Regions from separate parts of the Georgenia alba genome, predicted to be linked through region 2. Evidence: riboswitches for the same ligand, from Rfam matches in the RefSeq annotation. Region 2 holds a riboswitch; the other holds the start of a gene.
What was found. Region 2 has a riboswitch for thiamine pyrophosphate ahead of thiM (hydroxyethylthiazole kinase). Riboswitches for the same ligand answer to the same signal wherever they lie in the genome.

Region 1 (7,416 bases), 540 kb from region 2:
GATCGGCCTGCGGCCTGTGCGGCTCGGCGGACACCTACCTCGTGCAGACCTCGGACGGGAAGTTCCTGTGCTCCGACGTCGAGTGGTGCGCCCGCGTCCGGTCCGGTGACGTCGACCCCGCGGACCACGCCGAGCTCGCCCCGACCCGCTACTACCCCGACCCGACCCAGCGGGTGCGCGCCCGGGCCGAGGACTTCGTGTCCGACCCGGGGCTGCTCGCGGGTCACGCGCTCACCGACGGTTCCACGCGGACCGCCACCGCGCCGGGGGAGGAGTGGGCGCTGAAGGTCACCGACCTGGGCAAGACCTACGGGGCGCGACGCGGCTCGACCGGTGTCGTCGCCGCGACCGGGGTGAGCTTCGACGTCGCCCCGGCCGAGGCCCTCGGGATCATCGGCGAGTCCGGCTCGGGGAAGTCCACCGTGATGCGCTGCATCATCGGCGACGAGGAGGCCACCACCGGGGACGTGCGCCTCGGCGGCTACGACGAGGGCCGCAGCAACGTCCTCGACCTCTCCCTGTCCCGGCGCCGAGCGCTGCGCGTGGGGCTGCTGTCGGTCGTCTACCAGGACCCGGCGGCGGGCCTGGACCTGCGGATCTCCGCCGGCGGCAACATCGCCGACCGGCTCACCGCGGCGGGCTGGCGGTCCTACCACGACATCCGCCGCCGGGCCGCCGCCCTGCTGGACCGCGTCGAGGTCCCGCTGAACAGGATGGACGACGTCGTCGGGCAGTTCTCCGGCGGCATGCGCCAACGCGTCCAGATCGCCAAGGCGCTGGCGACCGACCCGGACGTGCTGCTCCTCGACGAGCCCACCACCGGCCTGGACGCCTCGGTGGCCGCGGGCGTCCTGGACCTGCTGCGAGAGCTGCTCGCGGAGCGCAGCATCGCCGTGGTCGTGGTCAGCCACGACTTCGGCGTCATCCGCACGCTCACGGACCGGGCGGTGGTCATGCACCGGGGCCGGGTCATCGAGCAGGGCCTGACCGACCAGCTCTTCGCCGACCCGCACGAGGCGTACACCCAGCGCCTCGTCGCCGCAGCCCGCGGGTGAGCGACGTGACCACCGAGGGAGCGACCATGACAGACAGCGGCGGACCGATCCTCTCGGTGCGTGACCTACGGAAGACCTTCACCATGCACGCGGTGTCCGGCCGGACGGTGACCTCGCTCGACGGCGTCTCGCTCGACGTCGGTACCGGCGAGCACGTCGCCGTCGCGGGTGCCTCCGGTGCCGGGAAGTCCAGCCTGCTGCGCTGCGTCTACCGCAACTATCTGCCGGACGCCGGCACCGTGACGCTGGCTCTGGAGGACCGGGCCGTCGAGCTGACCGCCCTGCCGGACCGGCAGATGGCGCGGCTGCGCGGCCGGGAGCTGGGCTACGTCTCGCAGTTCCTCGCCGCCCCGCCGCGCACCGGACCGCTGCAGCACGTGGCCGCCGCGGCCCGGCGGCGCGGCCTCGCCCCGCCCGAGGCCCGCGAGGCGGCCGTCGCCGCGCTGCGCCGCCTCGGGATCGACGAGCCGCTGTGGGAGATCGACTGCAGCGTCCTGTCCGGCGGTGAGCGGCAGCGGGTCAACCTGGCCGCCGGGGTGGTCAGCCCGCCCCGGCTGCTGCTCCTGGACGAGCCGGTCTCGGCGCTCGACCCGGCGAACCGTGAGCGGGCACTGGAGCTCATCGAGGACCTTGCCGGGGTCAGCGTGCTCGCCGTCTACCACGACATGCAGATCATCCGTCGGCTGGCCGGCCGCGCCGTCGTCATGGACGCCGGGCGGGTGGTCGCCGAGGGCACGCCCGAGACGATCCTCGCCCAGCACCACGCCGCCCTCGAAGAAGTCGCCTAGGAGCACCGCATGAGCACGCAGCTCACCGCCGACCGGCCCGCCACCTCCACCGCCCAGCCGTGGGCGCTCGGCGCGCCGCGGCCCAGCTACCAGCTGCGCAACGTCCGAGCCGTGCTGCCGGACCGCATCCTCGAGAACGCGACCCTCACCGTGCGGGACGGCCGGATCCAGGACGTCACCGCCGGCGGCGGCTCGGCGGTGGGAGCCCCGGGCGCCGGTCCGGTGGTCGACGGCCAGAACCTGCTGCTCGTCCCCGGCTTCGTGGACGTGCACAGCGACGCGCTCGAGAACGAGCGGACACCGCGCCCCGGTGCGGAGGTGCCCATCGAGTTCGCCCTGGCCTCGTTCGAGGGACGTGTGGCCGGCGCCGGGACGACGACGATGTTCCACGGCGCCGCGTTCCAGCACAAGAACACCCGCGGGGTGCCGCGCAGCGCGGAGCGCGCCCTGGACGTGTGCCGCGTCGCCGACACCACACCCTCCTACCGCGTCGACCACCGCGTGCTGCACCGGCTCGACGTGCTGTCCGCCGACGGCGCCGAGGTCCTCCGGCGCCGCGTCTCGGGCCTGGAGGACGGCGCACCAGCGCCCCTGGTCTCCCACGAGGACCACACGCCCGGCCAGGGGCAGTACGCCGACCCGGCCGGGCTGCGCCGGTTCATGATCGAGCGGGACGGACTGACCGGTGAGGAGGCGGACGCCCGCATCGCGCAGCGGGTGGAGGAGGCCGCCGACCTCGCCGCCGTGCGGGAGGCCAACCTGGCGTGGCTGTCCGACCTCGCCACCGCCGGCCGTGTCCGGCTCATGGGCCACGACCCGGACTCCCCGGAGGAGATCGACGCGCTCGTCGCACGCGGCGGCGCCGTCGCCGAGTTCCCGACCACCGTGCCCGCAGCACGCCGTGCCCGGGAACGTGACCTCGTCGTCGTCGCCGGCGCGCCGAACGTGCTGCGCGGCGGGTCCCACTCGGGGAACGTCTCGGCCCGTGAGCTGGTCTCGCTCGGCCTGGTGGACGCCCTTGCGTCGGACTACCTCCCGACGGCGCTGCTGGCCTCCGCGGCCCTCCTCGCCGCGGAGCGGGTCGTCGACCTGCCCCGCGCCGTCGGGCTCATCACCTCCGGCCCGGCCCGCGTGGCCGGGCTGCCGGACCGCGGCGTCATCGCGGCGGGGATGCGGGCAGATCTCGCGCTCGTCGACGACGGCCGGGGCACATGGCCCTACGCCGTCGCCACGCTGCGCGCCGAGGCGGTGTCGTGAGCGACACTGGCCCGGTGACCACCGAGCAGCGATCGGCAGCCGGCGGCCGGGTGCCCTTCCGGGCGCCGGAGCCGCGCGTGCCGGACACCGTCTCCGACGTGCTCGCTGACGCCTGCCGTGCCGCCGTCACCGGCGTGAACCGCGCGTGGGACACCTGGGACCGGGCCGGCCTGGTGCAGACGGTGCGCACCGGCGCCGACGGCACGCCGACGTACCGGATCGACGAGATCGTCGAGGACGCCATCGCCGCGACCGCCGCGGCGCACGGGGTCAACCTGCTCAGCGAGGAGCTCGGCCTGGTCGACCGCGGCAGCGGCGTCACGATGGTCGTCGACCCGCTCGACGGCTCCGCCAACGCCGCCGCCGGTGTCCCGCTGTCGTGCTTCTCCGGAGCGCTATACGTGGACGGCGAGCTCGCCGAGGGTCTCATCTGCTGGCTCGAGCAGGGCCACTGCGTCGCCGCCCGGGCCGGTGAACCGGTGCCGTACCGCACCTCGGGCGCCACGGCGCTGACCGGGGCCGCGGTCAGCATGCTGCGACCCAAGCGGCACGCCGGCGGGGACTCCACCGACGCGTGGCTGCGGGTCGCCGGCCGTGCCGAGCGGGTCCGGATCCTCTCCTCCAGCTGCCTGGAGTCGCTCCTGGTCGCCGAGGGCAGCATCGACGCCTTCGCCGACCCGGGCTCGCGCACCCACCGGCTCGTGGACCTCGCCGCCGCGGCGCTCATCGTGCCGGCCGCCGGGGGCGCCGTCGTCGACGTCCACGGCAGCCCGCTCGAGCTGGACACCGACCTCACCCGCCGCTGGTCCGGCGTCGTCGCCGCCACGCCACAGCTCGCCGAGGAGCTGGTGGAGGCCATCGCCTCGTCGCCGCGGTGACGGACTGAGAGCGGATCTCTTCACTGGGGCTCGCCCGGTGCTAGGGTCACGAGCGACGACAGGGGAGCGCCACGGGCGCTGAGAGTGCGGAGCACCGCAGACCCTCGAACCTGCACCGGTTAGCACCGGCGAAGGGAGTCGGGACGTCTCTCCCTGCGAGCCCGCTCGCAGGCCCTCCTGCACGACGGGAGGACGACCATGCGCACCACGACGCGCACCAGGACACACACCAGGACACGGTGCGCGGCAAACGCTGCCACGGCCGTCATCGCCACCGCGGCGCTCACGGCCTGCACCCTCACCGGAGGCTCGGACGACGACGCCGGCCCGGGCGGCGGTGACGGCGCGGCCGGCGGCACCGTCACGGTCGTCACCCACGACTCCTTCGCCCTGAGCGAGGACCTGCTGACCGCCTTCGAGGAGGACACCGGCTACACCCTCGAGACCCTCGCGCCGGGAGACGCCGGCGCGCTCGTCAACCAGCTCGTTCTCACCGCGGACGCCCCTCTCGGTGACGTGGTGTACGGCATCGACAACGCCTACGCGACGCGTGCCGTCGACGCCGGCGTCCTCGACCCCTACACGCCCGACGGGCAGCCGGCCTCCGCGGACGCGGTCGACCTCGGCGAGGAGCTCACCCCGGTGGACAAGGGGGACGTGTGCCTCAACGTCGACCACCGGTGGTTCGCCGAGCACGACCTCGCCGAGCCGACCACCCTCGAGGACCTGACCGACCCTGCCTACCGCGACCTGACCGTCGTGACCGACCCGGCGGCCTCCTCGCCCGGGCTGTCGTTCCTCCTGGCCACCGTCGGTGCGTTCGGCGAGGACGGCTGGCAGGACTACTGGCGCGACCTCACCGCGAACGGGCTGGCGGTGTCCGACTCCTGGTCTGACGCCTACTACGTCGACTTCTCCGGCTCCGAGGGCGCCGGGCCCCGGCCCATCGTCCTGTCCTATGCCTCCTCGCCCGCCGCGGAGGTGCCCGACGGGGGCGGCGAGCCTCGCACCGGGGCGCTGCTGGAGACCTGCTACCGGCAGGTGGAGCACGCCGGCGTCCTGGCCGGCGCGCAGAACGTCGACGGAGCCCGCGCCTTCGTCGACTTCCTGCTCTCGCCCGAGGTCCAGGCGGACATCCCGGGCCAGATGTACATGTACCCGGTTGACGACTCGGTGGACCTGCCCGAGGCCTGGGAGCGGCACGCGCCGCCGGCCGAGGAGCCGTTCGCCGTCGACCCGGAGACCGTCGACGCCCACCGTCAGGACTGGCTCGCCGCGTGGCGGGAGATCGTGGTCGGCTGATGGCCGCCGCAGCCGCTCCGGCAACGTCCGGGGCTCCCCACGGGCGGACGCCCGGACGCTGGCCGGCAAGGCTCGCGTGGGCGCTCGCCGCGGGGGTCCCGCTGGTCTTCCTCGGCACGTTCTTCGCCTGGCCCGTGCTGACCCTGCTCGGACGCGGCCTCCTGCCCGACGGCGCGCTGGACCCGCACGGGTTCGCCGAGATCCTTACCCGGTCGCGCACCTGGCGGGTGGTCGGGCTGACCCTCGCCCAGTCGGCCGTGGGCACCGGTGTCGCCCTGCTGCTCGGGATCCCCGGCGCGTACGTCCTCTACCGCTGCCGATTCCGGGGACGAGGCCTGCTGCGGGCGGTGGTGACCGTGCCGTTCGTGCTGCCGACCGTCGTCGTCGGCGTCGCGTTCCGGGCGTTGCTCGCCGAGGGCGGCCCGCTCGGCTTCCTGCGGCTGGACGGGACCTTCGCCGCCATCGTGCTGGCGCTGGTGTTCTTCAACTACGCGGTGGTGGTGCGCACCGTGGGCGGGATGTGGGCCCGGCTGGACCCACGAGCCGTCCAGGCGGCCCGGGCGCTCGGTGCGAGTCCGGTGCGCGCGTTCCGCACCGTCACCCTGCCGGCGCTCGGTCCCGCGATCGCCTCGGCGGCCTCGGTCGTGTTCCTCTTCTGCGCGACGGCGTTCGGCGTCGTCATGGTCCTCGGCGGCCTCGACTACGGCACGGTCGAGACCGAGATCTGGGTGCAGACCACCCAGTTCCTGGACCTGCGCGCCGCCGCCGTGCTGTCGGTGCTCCAGGTGGGGGTGGTGGCCGCCGCGCTCGCGGTCGCGGCCGCCGGGCGCCGCCGGCAGGAACGGGCCCTGCGGCTGCGCCTGGACGCGGCCGCCGAGCAGCCGCTGCGCCTCGTGACCCGCGGCCTGCGCACGCTCCGGCCGGGACCGGACCTGGTGCCGGCCACGCTCACCGCCGTCGTGGTCCTCGGCCTCCTGGTCACCCCGCTCGCCGGACTGGTGGTGCGGTCCTTCCGGACGTCGGAGGGCTGGACGCTGGAGAACTACGTCAACCTCGGCTCCACCGGCGGGCCGAACGCGCTCACCGTCACCGTGTGGGAGGCGACCGCGAACTCGCTACGGGCCGCCGTCGACGCCACGGTCCTCGCCGTCGTGGTCGGCTGCCTCGTGGCGCTGGTCGTCTCCCGCCGGCCGCGCGGCCGGGCGGCCCGCCGCGCCGCGGGACTGCTCGACGGCGTCTTCATGCTGCCCCTTGGCGTCTCGGCGGTCACCGTCGGCTTCGGCTTCCTCATCACGCTCGACTCCCCGCCGCTGGACCTGCGGACCTCGCCGGTGCTCGTGCCGATCGCCCAGGCGGTCGTGGCGATCCCGCTGGTGGTGCGCAGCGTGCTGCCGGTGCTGCGCGCCGTCGACCCGCGCCTGCGGCAGGCGGCCGCGGCGCTCGGTGCGGCACCGGCACGCGTCCTCGCCACGGTCGACGGACCCTTCCTGCTGCGCGGGCTCGGGCTGGCGGTCGGGTTCGCGTTCGCGGTGTCGTTGGGGGAGTTCGGAGCGACGTCGTTCCTCGCCCGGCCCGACCGGCCCACACTGCCGGTGGTGATCTTCCGCCTCATCGGGCGCCCCGGCGCGGAGAACTACGGCATGGCACTCGCGGCCGCCGTGGTGCTGGCGGCCCTGACGGCCACCGTCATGGGGCTCGCCGAACGGATGCGGACCAAGGAGGCGACCGGATGGTGACCGACGGGCTGACCGTGCGCGGCCTGACCGTCCGCTACGGCGGCACGACCGCGGTGGCCGGCGTGGACCTGGACGTCCAGGCGGGTGAGGTGGTCGCCCTGCTCGGGCCTTCCGGCTCGGGCAAGTCCTCGCTGCTGCGGGCGATCGCGGGGCTCGAGCCGCCGCCCGGGGGAACGGTGCGCTGGAACGGGACCGACGTGACGGACCTGCCCGTGCACCGCCGCGGCTTCGGCCTGCTCTTCCAGGACGGCCAGCTCTTCCCGCATCGGTCCGTCGCCGGGAACGTCGGCTACGGGCTGACCGGGCGGCCGCGGGACGAGCGGGCGTCCCGGGTGGCCGAGCTGCTCGGTCTGGTCGGCCTGGAGGGCTACGAGCGCCGGGCGATCACCAGCCTGTCGGG
Region 2 (7,416 bases):
GGCGGTGGGCGTGGGGCCGGGGACGTCGAGTCCGGCGAGCAGCGTCGCGCGCTCGGCGACCGCGTCGCGGGCAGGGTCCTGCGGCTGCGTCATCGTGTCTCCTCCGCGCCGAGTACCAGGGCAACGGCCTCGCTGAGGGTGGCTCCGTTCCCGGTGACCAGTGCGGTGCGCGGGCCGGCGTCGGCGCGGCCGTGGTGCTGGCGGCCGTGCGCGGTGCCGCGGAGCTGGTGGACGGCCTCGATGGCGTGGCTCATGCCGCCGGCGAGGTCGGCCTGGCCGCAGCCGAGCTGGCCGCCGTGCGGGTTGTAGGCGACCTCGCCGGCGTGCGAGACGTCCCGGTCGCGGAAGAAGTCCGCGAACCGGCCGGGCGGGCAGATCCCGGCGTCCTCCAGGGTGAGCGCGGTGACCACCGTGTAGCAGTCGTAGAGGGACAGCACGTCGAGGTCCGCCGGCCCGACTCCCGCCTGCGCGTAGGCCTGGGCGATCGCGGGCCGCAACGGCCCCGAGGTCAGCGACGGGGAGAAGCTCATGGCCCGGTGGCTGACCTTCTCGCCGGCGCCGAGCAGGTGCACGGGGCGGCGCGGGCCGGGCCATCCGGTCGCGCGCTCGGGACTCACCACCACGACCGCCGTCGCGCCGGCCACCGGCATGACGATCTCGAGCAGGTGCAGCGGCTCAGCCACGTACGGCGAGTCCAGCACGTCCCGGAGGGTGGCCGGCCGGCCGTGGAAGATCGCCGCCGGATTCAGCTGGGCGTGCGCGCGGGAGACCGCCGCGATCTGCGCGAAGTCCTCGTCGGTGGTGCCGTAGGCCGCCATGTGGGCGGACTTCAGGAACGCGTAGGAGGTGTTGGCGCCCGAGGCACCGTGCGGCACGTCGAGCTCCCGGATCGGGTTGCGGTTGGGCGAGCGCAGCGGCTTGGGGTTGCGGTGGTTGCCGACCAGGCACAGGACGACGTCGGCCATGCCGGCGTCGACGGCGGCACCGGCCCGCCAGATCATCCCGGGGCCGGTGGCGCCGCCGAGGTCGACGACGTCTGCCATCCGGGGCTGCAGGCCCAGGTACTCGGCCACCGTGGCCGGGACGTGCTGCGGGGTCTCGCCCACCTGCGGTGCGACGAGGAGGCCGTCGACGTCGGACGGCTCCAGCCCGGCGTCGTCCAGGGCGGCCCGCGCCGCGCGCGCGAGCAGGCCCATCGTGGTGGCGCCCTCGGTGCGGCGCACCGGTGTCAGCTCGCCGACGCCCACGATCGCGGCTCGCGAGGCTCCGACCGCACGGGTCATGGGGTGGCCTCCGCAGGCGTCGCCGCGAAGAGCGCCTCGTACGCCGCGAGGCACTCGGGGTTGGCGAGCGAGGCCCGGTTCCTCACCGGCAGGCCGGCGGCCGCCGCCCGTGCCGCGCCCTCGGCCTTCTTGCCGTTGTGGGTGACCGGCACCGCCGGGACGGCGAAGACGTGCGCCGGGACGTGCCGGGGCGAGGCCTGGGTACGGATGTCGGTGCGCAGGCTCGCCGCGAGGTCCGCGGTCAGCGCGGAGCCCGCGGCCGGGACGACGCACAGCACCACGTCCTCGTCGGTGCCGCAGGAGTGCCCGAACACGACGGCGTCGGCGATCTCGGCTCGGGCGTCGACCACGCGGTAGATCTCGGCCGTCCCGATCCGCACGCCTTGCGGCTTGAGGGTGGTGTCGCTGCGGCCGTAGATCACGACGGAGCGCCGGGGGGTCAGCTCGGCGAGGTCGCCGTGGGTCCAGAGGTCGGGCCGCTCCGCGAAGTACGTGTCGTGGTAGCGCCGCAGGCCCTCCTCGCCGAGGAACGTCAGCGGCATGGACGGGAACGGCTCGGTGCACACCAGCTCGCCCTTGACCCCGACCACCGGTGCGCCGCGTTCGTCCAGGACGGCCATGGCGTGCCCGAGCGCCAGGCAGGTGATCTCGCCGCGCCGGACGGGGTGGACGGGTGAGCCGAGCTGGAAGCAGCCGTGGATCTCCGTCCCACCGCTGATCGAGGCGAAGACCATGTCCTGCTTGACGTGGGTGTAGAGCCAGTCGTACTGCTCCGGGCTGACCGGTGCGCCGGCGGAGAGCACCGAGCGCAGGGCGGACAGGTCGTGGTGCTCGGCAGGGTGGTGGCCGGCGGCCATGAGCCCGCTGAGGTAGGCGGGGGACGTGCCGAAGTGCGTGATCCGCGCCTGCTCGGCGATCCGCCACAGGTGGCCGTGATCCGGCGTCCCGTCCCGCTTCGGGGTGGGGCTGCCGTCGAGGAGGACGACGGTGGCCTCCGCGGCCAGCGCCGAGACGAGCCAGGCGTACATCATCCAGCCGGTGGAGGTGAACCACGAGTGCACGTCGCCGGGCCGGACGTCGCCGTGCAGCACGTGCTCCTTGAGGTGCTGCAGGAGCACCCCACCCGCGCTGTGCACGATCGCCTTCGGCAGCCCGGTGGTGCCGGAGGTGAACATGATGAGGCCGGGCGTGTCGAAGGGGTGGCGCTCGAACGTGGGCTGGCCGTCCGCGCCGGCTCGGCCGGTGAAGTCGGACTCCCACGCGGCCGAGCGGGTGAGCACCAGCTCGGTGGGGTGGCCGAGTCGGTCGAGGACCTCCTCGGCCTTCCCTCGCACGTCGAACGTGCGGCCGTTGTAGACGTAGCTCTCGGCGGCGACGACGACGGCGGGATGCACCTGCCCGATCCGGTCCACCAGCCCGGGGACGCCGAAGTCCGGCGAGCAGCCGGCCCAGGCCGCGCCGAGCGAGAGCGTGGCGAGCATGGTGACGAGGTTGTCGACGTCGTTCGGCATGATCCCGGCGACGACGGAGCCGCGGCGGACCCCGCGGTCCCGCAGCCCCGCCTGGACGGCGGCGACCCGGCCGCGCAGCTCCGCGAGCGTGAGGCGGCCGCGGACGCCGGTCTCGTCGGCGGCGACCACGGCGAGCCGGTCGCCATCGCCGCGCAGCAGGTTCTCGGTGACGTTCAGGCGGCCGCGCGGGAAGAACCGGGTGCCGAACATGTGGCCGTGCCGCAGCGAGGGCAGCTCGTCGGGGCCGCCGAGGGCGGCCGGGTCCGGCGCCTGCTCCACGACGTCCCCCTGCTCGCCGAGGACGCCGGTGAAGTCCCACAGTGCCGACCAGAACGCGGACCGGTCGGTGACGGACCAGGCGTGGAGCTCGTCGTACCGCCGTGGGTCGAGACCCTGGGCGTGGGCGAAACGTGCCATCGCGGAGTCGGTGAACGCCGACTCCGGTGGCGTCCACAGCGTGGCGGGTCCGGTCATGGGGCCGAGGGTCCTCCGGGTTCTCTCGTCCGTCGACGGGTGCGCCGATCTGGCTCGTCCGACGTTCCCAGCCGGGGCGGCCACGCGCGCGATCCCGTCGTGGCGCTCTCGTCATCTGAGACGAGGTGTCCACGGTCAGTCCGGGCCGATCCTGCCACGGGCGCCCGGAGCGCCGGACCGGAGGTACAGTGACGGACGACGCGGGGTGCCGTGCACGCACGGCTGAGAGCACACCCGTTGAACCTGATCTAGTTCGTACTAGCGAAGGGACGTCGCCTTGGGTGCAGCCACCGCCGCCGGCGCGGCCGTCACCGCCGACCGCCTCGCGACGACGGTCGCGGAGCTGCGGACGCGGGGGCCGCTCGTGCAGTGCCTGACCAACGTCGTCGTGGCGCAGTGGACCGCCAACACGCTCCTCGCCGCGGGGGCCAGCCCCGCGATGGTCGACAACACCCACGAGGCCCGGGCGCTGGCCGGTGGGGCCGGCGCCGTGCTGGTCAACCTCGGTACGCCCCAGGAGGACACCGTCGCGGCCATGCGCGAGGCGGTCGCCGGGGCCACGGACGCCGGAACACCCTGGGTGCTGGACCCGGTGGCGGCCGGCGCGCTGCCCTGGCGCACCGGCGTGGCGCAGGAGCTGCTGCAGATCGCGGCCCCCGCCGTCGTGCGCGGCAACGCCTCGGAGATCCTCGCCCTCGACGGCGGCCGGGGCGGCCGCGGGGTCGAGAGCGTCGACACCGCCGAGGACGCCCTGCCCGCCGCGGAGGCGCTCGCCAGGCGGCACGGTTGCGTCGTCGCCGTCAGCGGCGCCGTCGACCACCTCACCGACGGCGACCGGCTGATCCGCGTCGCGAACGGCGACGTCCTGCTGACCAAGGTCACCGGCGCCGGCTGCGCCCTGGGCGCACTCATGGCCGCCTGCACCGCCGTCACGGACGACGCCCTGGTCGCGGCCGCCGCCGCGACCGCGCTGTACACCGTCGCCGCCGACGCCGCGGCGACCGCGGCCCGCGGCCCGGGCAGCTTCGCCGTCGCCCTGCTGGACGAGCTGGCCGCGCTCGAGCCTGCGCAGCTCGCCGACCGGGTCCGGCTCTCGTGAGCACCCCGGCCCGGCCCGGCCGCGCGCCGCTGGACCTGTCCGTCTACCTCGTCACCGACACCGGGATGTGCGGTGCCCGCGGGGTGCCCGCCACGGTCGAGGCCGCCGTCGCGGGCGGGGTGAGCGTGGTCCAGCTGCGCGACCACGACCTCACCGACGAGGAGTTCGTCGCGCTCGGCCGACAGGTCCGGGAGGTGCTGGCCGGCACCGGGGTCCCGCTGATCGTCGACGACCGGGTGCACCTGGTGGAGCAGATCGGGGCCGACGGTGCGCACGTCGGCCAGCGGGACGTGCCGGCCGCCGACGCACGCTCGGCACTCGGGCCGGACCGGTTGCTCGGGCTGTCGGTCTCCACGCCCCAGCAGGTCCGGACCGCGATCGACCTGGACCCGGGAGTGCTCGACTACCTCGGCGTCGGCCCGATGTGGGCGACGGCCACGAAGCCCGGCCACGCCGACCCGCTCGGCCCGGACGGCGTCGCCGAGGTGACGGTCGTCAGCCCGTGGCCCTGCGTGGCAATCGGCGGCATCGACGTGGCACGAGCCCCCCGGCTGCGGGGGCGTGGCCTGGCCGGGATCGCCGTCGTCAGCGCGATCTGCGCGGCATCCGACCCGTGTGCCGCGGCCGCCGAGCTGCGCCGGGCCTGGGGGGACGGCTCGTGACCCGGCCGCCCGTCGCCCTGACGATCGCCGGCTCCGACCCGTCCGGCGGCGCAGGCATCCAGGCCGACCTGAAGACCTTCTCGGCGCTCGGTGCCTACGGCGCCGCCGTGCTGACGGCGCTGACGGCGCAGTCCACCCAGGGCGTGACCGGTGTGCACGCGGTGCCGCCGGCGTTCGTGCGGGAGCAGCTCGACACGCTGTGGGACGACGTCGCGGTGGACGCCGTCAAGATCGGGATGCTCTCCGGCGCGGACACCGTCCGCGCCGTCACCGGCTTCCTGCGCGAGCGGGCACCGCAGAGCCCCGTGGTGCTCGACCCGGTCATGGTCTCCACCGCGGGATCGCGCCTGCTCGACGACGACGCCGTCGAGTCCGTCCGCACGATGCTCCCGCACGTCTCGCTCGTCACCCCCAACCTCGCCGAGGCCGCCGTGCTGCTCGATGCGGCGGAGGCGGTGGACGTCGAGGGGATGCGTTCCCAGGCCCGTGCGCTGCGGGACCTCGGCGTCCCCCGGGTCATGCTCAAGGGCGGTCACCTCGCCGGTGATGACGCCACCGACCTGTGGCTGGACGGCGACGGCGAGCAGGTCCTGCGCCAGCCCCGCGTCGCGACCGACAACACCCACGGCACCGGCTGCTCGCTGTCCTCGGCGATCGCCGCGCTCGTGCCGCGGTCGGCGACCTGGGCGGATGCGGCAGCCGCCGCGAAGACCTGGCTGACCGGGGCCCTGCGCGCCGCGGACGACCTCGACGTCGGCCGCGGACCCGGCCCGGTGCACCACTTCTACGACGTCTGGAGGCAGTCATGACCGCCGGAGTGTTCACGGCCGAGGCGTGGCAGCGTGCCGCCGGCGTCCGGGAGGCCGTCGACGCTCTGCCGTTCCTGCGCGAGCTCGAGGACGGCACCCTGCCGCGCGCCACCTTCCGGCAGTACCTCGCGCAGGACGCCCTGTACCTCGCCGAGTACGGCCGGGCGCTCGCGGCCTGCGCCCGGCAGGCCGGCACCGCCGAGGAGCTGATCTTCTGGTCCACCGCGGCCGCGCAGACCGTGGAGGTCGAGCGTGAGCTGCACGCCGCGCACGTGGACGACCTCGCCAGCGCCGAACCGTCCCCGACGACCACCGCCTACACCTCCTACCTGCTGGGACTGGCCGGCGGGGGCTCGCACCCGGTGCTAGCCGCCGCCGTGCTGCCCTGCTTCTGGGTCTACGACGACGTCGGCACGCGGCTTGCGGCGCGGCTCGGCCCGCTCGAGGGCCACCCGTACGCCGACTGGATCGGCACCTACGGCGACCCGGAGTTCGCGGCCACGACGGCGACGGCGCGCGATCTGGTGGACGGCCTCGCGGCGGCGGCCGACGAGCGCACCAGGGAGCGGATGCACGCCGCCTTCCGCCGCGGCATGCAGTACGAGTGGATGTTCTGGGACGCCGCGTACCGCGGGGAGACCTGGCCGGTCTGACGCGCCGCGTCAGAGCGCCGCGAGGGCCTTGCGGATGCGCTTCTCCGAGACCTTGATCGGTGTCCCGAGCTGCTGGGCGAAGAACGAGACGCGCAGCTCCTCGAGCATCCACCGCACCTCCTCGACGGCCGCGTCCCGCGCCGGGTCCGGCGCGAGTCGCTCGGACGCCTCGGCCTCGGCCCGGTAGGCGTCCTCGAGCTCGCCGACCGTCCACGCGAGATTCGCGTCCTGGTGCACGTTCTGCTGCGCCCGTTCGATCCGCCGCTGTGCCGCCCGCAGGTATCGCGGCAGATGCACGAGCTTCTCCGCGGGGGTCTCGGAGACGAACTCCGGACGCACGAGCCGGGCGACCTGGTCCTTGACGTCGGTGAGGGTGTTGAGCAGGTGCATGGACGTCGCGTCCTTGATCGTGGCGTCCAGCTCCCGCCGCACCTCGAGCGTGGCCACCACCTGCCGGATCACCTGGTGCACCCGCTCCTCGAGCAGCCCGCGGACGTGCCCGAGCAGCTCCCGGTAGGCGTCGGCGTCCCACGGCTGACCGTGACCGCCGACCCACTCGTCCACCAGCGCCGTGACCGCGGCGAGCTGGACGTCGGCCACCAGGGCGTCGGTGCTCGGGTAGGGCGAGGTCGCCAGCGTGAGCGCCTCGGCGCCGGTCCACCGGGTGGTGATCCGCTGCGGGTTGAGCGCCGTTTCGGTCAGCACCAGCCGGCGCAGCCCGAGCCGGTGCGCCCGCACCTGCTCGGCCGCACCGGCCAGCACCCGCAGCGACGCCGAGAACGCCGGACCCGCGCCGGCGCCCTTACCGCCCTTGCCCGGCACCTCGACCAGCGCCGGATACCCGCGCACCACCAGCCCGTGCGCCCCGGCCGACTCCACCTGCTTCGGGATCACCCCGCCCGCCACGTCCGGCCACGAGCTCAGC

Region 1: linked by a shared signal. The riboswitch ahead of ACFQQL_RS00240 (thiamine ABC transporter substrate-binding protein) and the one ahead of thiM (hydroxyethylthiazole kinase) in region 2 are both predicted to bind thiamine pyrophosphate.

Annotation. Positions count from the first base shown of each region.
Region 1 is NZ_JBHTCQ010000001.1:49,149-56,564, reverse strand. It holds gene ACFQQL_RS00260 (alpha-D-ribose 1-methylphosphonate 5-phosphate C-P-lyase PhnJ) at 1-1,055, shown strand, start outside; gene ACFQQL_RS00255 (ATP-binding cassette domain-containing protein) at 1,082-1,843, shown strand; gene ACFQQL_RS00250 (alpha-D-ribose 1-methylphosphonate 5-triphosphate diphosphatase) at 1,853-3,100, shown strand; gene ACFQQL_RS00245 (inositol monophosphatase family protein) at 3,115-3,978, shown strand; TPP riboswitch at 4,029-4,132, shown strand; gene ACFQQL_RS00240 (thiamine ABC transporter substrate-binding protein) at 4,177-5,280, shown strand; gene ACFQQL_RS00235 (ABC transporter permease) at 5,280-7,016, shown strand; gene ACFQQL_RS00230 (ABC transporter ATP-binding protein) at 7,010-7,416, shown strand, end outside.
Region 2 is NZ_JBHTCQ010000001.1:591,301-598,716, forward strand. It holds gene ACFQQL_RS02855 (Zn-ribbon domain-containing OB-fold protein) at 1-93, opposite strand, end outside; gene ACFQQL_RS02860 (thiolase family protein) at 90-1,283, opposite strand; gene ACFQQL_RS02865 (acetoacetate--CoA ligase) at 1,280-3,268, opposite strand; TPP riboswitch at 3,460-3,555, shown strand; gene thiM (hydroxyethylthiazole kinase) at 3,546-4,367, shown strand; gene thiE (thiamine phosphate synthase) at 4,364-5,029, shown strand; gene thiD (bifunctional hydroxymethylpyrimidine kinase/phosphomethylpyrimidine kinase) at 5,026-5,838, shown strand; gene ACFQQL_RS02885 (TenA family protein) at 5,835-6,491, shown strand; gene hrpA (ATP-dependent RNA helicase HrpA) at 6,501-7,416, opposite strand, start outside.